2 regions of the Bacillus capparidis genome follow, and region 1 is predicted to be linked to the other one. Evidence: riboswitches for the same ligand, from Rfam matches in the RefSeq annotation. Region 1 holds a riboswitch; the other holds the start of a gene.
The links. A riboswitch is a leader RNA that binds a small molecule or an ion and turns the genes downstream of it on or off. The one in region 1 is predicted to bind preQ1.

Region 1 (3,425 bases):
TGTTACACAAAACCTGTCAGAGTTTGCCTTGCATGTGCGTGCTATTTTAGGCTTCCCGATTCCGGAAATTACTTTTACAACCCCAGGAGCAAGCCGTCCGCTAAAAGCTGCGGAGGAACATAGCGATTACACCATTGACGGAGTTGAACAAGCTCTTGGCGTTCCTGAGACACAGATCCGAGTATTTGGGAAACCCGTGGCTACACCTGGTCGCCGTGTCGCTGTAGTGCTATCTTCATCAGACACAGTGGAAAAAGCGAGAGTGAATGCGGAGTTGGCTCTTGATCGGTTAAAGGTGAAATAAATTGTATGTAAAGGAATAGTGGGCAGAAGACCCATGTGCAATTATGAAGTGTTTTTGTGCAAATATGACACGAACCTGTTCAATAAACGGGCACATCTGTTCAATTATGCAGTGCATCTGTTCAATTTTAGGTTAAACCTGTGCAAATAATTGTTTCAATTGTTCAATTGGTCTACGGCGCTGACATGATCCCGAAATGATCGCATGATAATCCCCTTATAAAAATTGAATTTGAATGATTATTTCACTATTTTCACAATAAAGCAGGTCGTTTGCAGATAATTATAGAAAATCCTATCAAACTTTTCATAAGGAGTTTGATAGGATGATCATTAAAGAACGGAAATACCCGATATCAATTCAGAAGCTTGAAGCAATCTTAAGAAGATTACCTAAAAAACCTTCCTTTTCATCAAAAAGAGCATTAATTGAAGAGGAGCTGCTTAAACAGAAAGCAGGTTATTATGGAGAGCAGTCCCTTGACTATCATCTGCGCTTTTTGCCGGATAAAAAATATTTTATTCTCCAAGATCTGAGACTTGCAAACAAATACGGATTTTTTCAGATTGATACGTTAATTCTTTCCCAGAGCTTTCTTGTAATCCTTGAAATCAAAAATATAAAAGGGACCATCTATTTTGATGACAACTTTAATCAACTTATTCGATCATCCGATGGAAAAGAGGAAGGGTTTTTAGACCCGCTGCTGCAAATCAGAAGGCAGCAGTCAGAGTTGATGCATTGGTTATCTAATGATTTTAAAAATTTCCCTGAAATCCCCATAGAAACCTTTGTTGTAATTAGCAACCCTTCCACAATCATTAAGTCCACGACAAATAATACTTTTCTTAAGGAAACGGTAATGCATGGAACATTACTTCCTCAAAAGATAACCGATCTTGGCAAAAAGCACCCTCCTAAAATCATCCCGATGAAACAGTTGAAAGAACTTGCTCATAAGTTAAAGAAAATGCATGTAGTGAGCAATCCAGACCTATTAAAAAGGTTTGACATTAAGAAATCGGAATTAGTTAAAGGAGTATACTGTCCAAAGTGTCATTCTTTGCCAATGTTGAGAAAGAATAAAGCATGGCTTTGCAAATCCTGTTCATATTCTTTAAGAGATGCCCATATTGAATCATTGAAAGATTACGCGCTTTTAATAGGGCCGACAATCACCAATCGACAGCTTAGAGATTTCTTGTACCTTTCTTCTAGAACTACTTCCGTCTATTTTCTCAAATCCATGAACCTAAAGCATTCCGGCAACACAAAAGGCAGGGTATACGAATTGCATTTTTCATAGGAAGTGAAGCAGTATTGCGAGAGTATGCATCATTCTAAAAACTAAACTAATTTATCAAACCTCACCCGTTTATTCAACGCATACATGATCGGCATCCCAACGAACATGACGACAAATTCGCCAATGGCGGTCGTAAGCCATGTCGCAAAGAAGGGGAAGTCCATCGCCAATTGAAGCTCGATCGCAATCAAAAACATTGTAAATGTGAAAACGAGTGTGTTGATCACCATACGGGCAACAATGCTTTTGACAAATCGTGCCGAAAAAATCGTAATTGATAAGGCCAGCAGAGATTGCCCGACACCAAAAACGAGGTCATAGGCAAGTAATGGAGAAAAAAACAAATTCGTTAGAAATACACCTAAAATAATTCCATAAATAAATTTTTTATTAAAAACGACCAAATGATTGAACATTTCTGAGATGCGAAATTGGATATTCGTAAACCCAAATGGCTGGATTAAAGCTGAAACTGCAATGTATAAAGCAGCAAACAAAGCATTTCCTACAATTGTTTTGGTACTCATTTTTCTCTCTCCTTAGTTTTTTATCGTGGGATGGTTACGAACCACGTCCTGCAAAATCTACATAATAAAACCACTGGCATGTTTAGTAAACATAAAATTGGAGAGTTTATCAAGAAAGATGATAGGGAAACATCTAAAAAAACAAATAAGGGGGACCTAAATGTGAATGTGAAATCAGAAGAATATATAAAAGAACAGATATTTTCCGCGTTGAATTTTTATTATCCAAAATGTATGGACCTCGAAAATGGCGGATACGTGGGAGAGATGCTGGATGATGGAACCATAGTTGATGTCAAAACGAAGCATCTTGTTGCTACGAGCCGTCACATCTATACCTTTAGTGTCGGAGCTCTGCTAGACGGACCCGAATGGTGCAAAGAAGCGGCTGAACATGGATTAAGATTTCTGCAGTCCTTTCATTTGGATAAGGAAAACGGCGGGTATTTTACTGAGCTTAGCGGTCAAGAGGTGGCAGATTCCTCAAAAAACGCTTACGGGCATGCATTCGTTCTTTTAGCCGCTTCAATGGCAGCAAAAGCCGGAATATCTGGATCAGAAAAGGTGATCGAGGACGTTTATCAGACAATGGAGAAGCATTTTTGGGAAGAGGAGCACCGCTTATATAGGGATTTTGCAAACGCAGATTGGAGCAATTTTTCAAGCTATCGCGGGCAAAATGCTAATATGCACTCATGTGAAGCTATGTTGACAGCCTATGAAGCAACAGGGGATGAAAAATATTTGAAACGAGCACATGAGCTTGCAGAAAGTGTAGTGAATAAGCTGGCTAGTCAAAGCGGAGGCTGGATTTGGGAGCACTTTGATGAACAATGGAAGGCGAATTTTCAATACAGTAATGAAACAAATAACGAAACACGTGATGAATTTCGTCCGATCGGTTTTGTTCCGGGTCATCAATTTGAATGGTGCAAGATGTTTGTTTGGCTGGATAAATATCAAAATGAACCAGGGCTTGTAGAAAAAGCAGAAACGTTATTTAAAGACACATGGAATAAAGCTTGGGATGAAAAATACGGCGGCCTGATTTATTCTTTAACTCAGCAATTTGAAATGATAGATGATGATAAAAATTATTGGGTCCAGGCCGAAGCAATAGCCGCTTCTGCCATGCTGGCTGCCAGAACAGGAAATGAAGCGTATTGGGATTGTTACCGTCAAGTCTTTCAATATAGCCACTATTATTTTATCGATCATCAATATGGTGCCTGGTATGCTTTGCTTTCTCGTCAAAACAAGAAATATTCAGAATTGAAAAGCCCGGCGA
Region 2 (3,425 bases), on a different contig from region 1:
TAGCAAAATCAGGCTGCCCTGTCATTGGACATAACGATGTAAACTCCGGACAATTAAATTTAACAAAATAGTCTCGATTAGGATGTTTATTTATAAAAGATTCTAAGATTTCCGGTTTATAGCTGAACTCATAGGATGTTCCTCGGTTTCCAAGGAGCGAAACTCCTTCGAGCTCTGATTTTTTTCTAGACATGATTCACCCTTCTCTCCCTATTAGTTATACTCCTCTTTTATTCCCCCATATTAAGGTGTGAAGCTGGGGAAGAACGCGGACATTGGTTAAATCCTCATCCGCACAAACCTTTTCGACAAGCCCTTCATATTTTTCCAGAAGCTTTTGCGCTAAATCATTCGTATCCCGAGAATTCAGATCATCGTTTCCAACTTGCAGAAACAACGGGAGCCCGGGGTATTTCTGATGCACTCCTTTAGCAAACTCCAAATCTTCATCTGAAAAAATAACGATTTTCAAGGTTACACTTTGAAGACGATTCATTTTTTCTAACGATTCAAATATAGCTGTAAGCTTCGTAAAATCGCAAACCATTCCCGAGCTTGGCGGCTTCGGTGAAATGGTTAAATCATCGATATCCGCGAACCACTCCTGGAAGATACTCCCTTGTGTCTCAAGTGCAATTCGATAGCCTTTTTCTTTTAGCAATGCAGTCAATCCGCCAAGAGGTTTCAGCAAGGCGGGGTTGCCTCCGGAAATGGTGACGTGAGAAAAACACCCTCCTCCTGTCTCTCTAAGAGAATCGAGAACTTCATTTGGCTCAAGCCACTTGATATCTCCTTTTGCTGAACCATCCCATGTAAAAGCAGAATCACACCAGCTGCAGGAATAATCACAGCCCGCCGTCCGGACAAACATCGTTTTCTGCCCGATGACACTGCCCTCTCCCTGCACGGTCGGTCCGAATATTTCTAAAACGGGAATTGGTTTATTCATGGGCTTGCTCCTTTTTCGGCCGGTATACACAATAACTTGTCGGCGTCTCTCTCACGAAAACCTGGACGCAGACGGGCCGGTTGGACAATGTATTCAAATATGTTTCTACTGCATCATAAATCGATTTAGCCACGACCTCAGTCGTAGGAAACGAATAAGCATCTTCGCCTGAAAATTCAAGATGATCATTTAAAAGCGTATGATCGTATTTTCCATGGACGATTTTTTTTAACGTACTAAAATTAACCAAAAAACCGCAAGAATCCAGGGTATCTCCTGCAATCGTCAGATTTACCGTGTACGTATGGCCGTGGACGCGGCTGCACGCGCCCGCTTCTTCTCTCGGAATAAAATGTGCTGCAGAGATCTGCATGTCTTTATTCAATTCAAACGAATATGGATGAAATGCTTGAGGATACGTTTGTGAAAGCATTCTAATTTCCTCCTTTTTCATGTAAATATTCGTTTAACCCATTTTTCCTAAGCACACAGGCAGGGCATTCGCCGCATCCGTCAGCAATGATGCCGTTATAGCAAGTCAAGGTTTCATTTCTCACTAAATCCAGTGCATGAAGCTCATCAGCAAGCTTCCACGTTTCTTTTTTATTCAGCCACATTAATGGTGTATGAATGACAAAAGGCTTATCCATTGCCAAATTAACTGTCACGTTGCAGGACTTAATAAAAGAATCCCTGCAATCCGGATATCCGCTGAAATCTGTCTCGCATACACCGGTAACAATATGTCTGGCTCCGATTTGATAAGCCAGTATAGAAGCAAAGGATAAAAAGACTAAATTTCTGCCAGGGACAAACGTGGAAGGCAAGCCATCCTCATTCATTTTTATCTCCATTTCGTCTCTTGTCAGGGCATTAGGGGCCAATTGATTCAGCAAAGACATATCAAGCAAATGATTCTTAACGTTTAGCTTTTTGGCAATCTTTCCAGCTACCTCTGTTTCCAGCTGGTGCCGCTGGTTATAGTGAAAAGTAACAGTTTCGACTTCAGCAAACTCCTGAAGCGCCCACACAAGACAAGTTGTGCTATCCTGTCCTCCGCTAAATACAACAACTGCTTTTTCCTTCCTCATTTTTACTCCTTCTTTCGTATAACATATAAAAAACACCCTCCGTTTGAATGGAAGGTGTTCTAGCCATAAAAAACAAAAAGCCGCATCCAAGGATACAGCATGAGTCCTTAGTTTTTTATAGAGGGTTTTTCTAGAACCTCTCCCGTTTAGTTACACGGTATTTATTTATTTTGTAGACACGTTCGTTAGTTTAGCATATTTTAAGCTTGCTGCCAATGTGCTGCTTCTCATTTCAAGACGCTGTTGTCAGGTATTTTTTTAAACAATAAGAACAAGACAAAAAATATGCTAACATTTCCGAACAAAGGATAAATGGCAGTCAAGAGCTTCCCGTATCCTACGAGACTGATGCAATAAGCTATACCTAAAATCATGCAATAAATTACAATTCGATTGATGTTCACATATTTTCTGATCTGCTTCTCCATACCGTAAATGTTGCCGATGACAGAGGTGAAAATTTCCCCGAAAATAATTAATAGATAAATCATATGTATACTCCCGGATGAGATTTGCACGACATGAGCCATTGGAACGTCAAAAAAAAGAGTATCCGGCAGCGTCGTCATTGCCAAAAAAGAACAAAGCAAAATGACGGTTAAAATCCCTCCTCCCAAATACGCTCCTGCTTTTATTTGTTTCTCAGATTCTAATTCAGAAGCAACCGGGACAAGAACAGCTTGTGCAAGCGACAAATTAAAAGCGCCGTAGGAAATTGCTGAAACGATCCAGCCAACGTCTGATTTTTCTAAATCGACTACCCAAAATTGCGAGCCCAAGTCTTCATAAAACAAAAACGAATCCGTAAAGACAATCATCGTAAAGAGCATAAGCATCGGCACCACAAGGATATTCACTCCGAAAAGCCCATTTATTCCCCGCGAAAGAACCAGCAAGCAAATAGCAATCGTTAAAAGGATTCCGAAATGGGCAGAGGTATGAAGCTGTTCCTTGAAAATCGCTCCCGCTCCCGATAAAAGTACTGAGGTAACCCCGAATAAGATCAGCAGCAAAAAACCATTTACGACCGGGCCGATTGTTTTTCCAAAAAGAAATATGTTAAGCTCCCGATAAGACGCCGCTCTGATCCTTCTTGAAATGATCATCATTTTGGATCCTAAAAAAGTAAACATTATTCCGCTGATAAGGATACCCAGCATCCCTGCTGGTCCGAATTTCAAGAAAAACTCAACAATTTCTTTTCCAGTGGCAAAGCCTGCACCGACAACAGTCCCCACATAGACAAACGATAGTTGAATAGTAGAATTTCCCGAATGCTTCATTTGATTCCTCCGTGTGACAAGCCTTGATACAGCTTATGAGACAAGTAGCTTGAAAAGAAGAACATTTCATGGTTTACTTTTAAAAATATCCCGCATAAAGTG

Region 2: another riboswitch for preQ1. It lies ahead of queC (7-cyano-7-deazaguanine synthase QueC); the one in region 1 lies ahead of JOC74_RS16585 (QueT transporter family protein).

What each region holds. Positions count from the first base shown of each region.
Region 1 is NZ_JAFDST010000004.1:186,767-190,191, reverse strand. It holds gene purT (phosphoribosylglycinamide formyltransferase 2) at 1-304, shown strand, start outside; gene JOC74_RS16590 (nuclease-related domain-containing protein) at 630-1,610, shown strand; gene JOC74_RS16585 (QueT transporter family protein) at 1,652-2,137, opposite strand; PreQ1 riboswitch class I at 2,144-2,188, opposite strand; gene JOC74_RS16580 (AGE family epimerase/isomerase) at 2,300-3,425, shown strand, end outside.
Region 2 is NZ_JAFDST010000001.1:268,559-271,983, reverse strand. It holds gene queF (preQ(1) synthase) at 1-196, opposite strand, end outside; gene queE (7-carboxy-7-deazaguanine synthase QueE) at 218-949, opposite strand; gene queD (6-carboxytetrahydropterin synthase QueD) at 942-1,382, opposite strand; gene queC (7-cyano-7-deazaguanine synthase QueC) at 1,384-2,040, opposite strand; PreQ1 riboswitch class I at 2,142-2,186, opposite strand; gene JOC74_RS01350 (YkvI family membrane protein) at 2,268-3,323, opposite strand.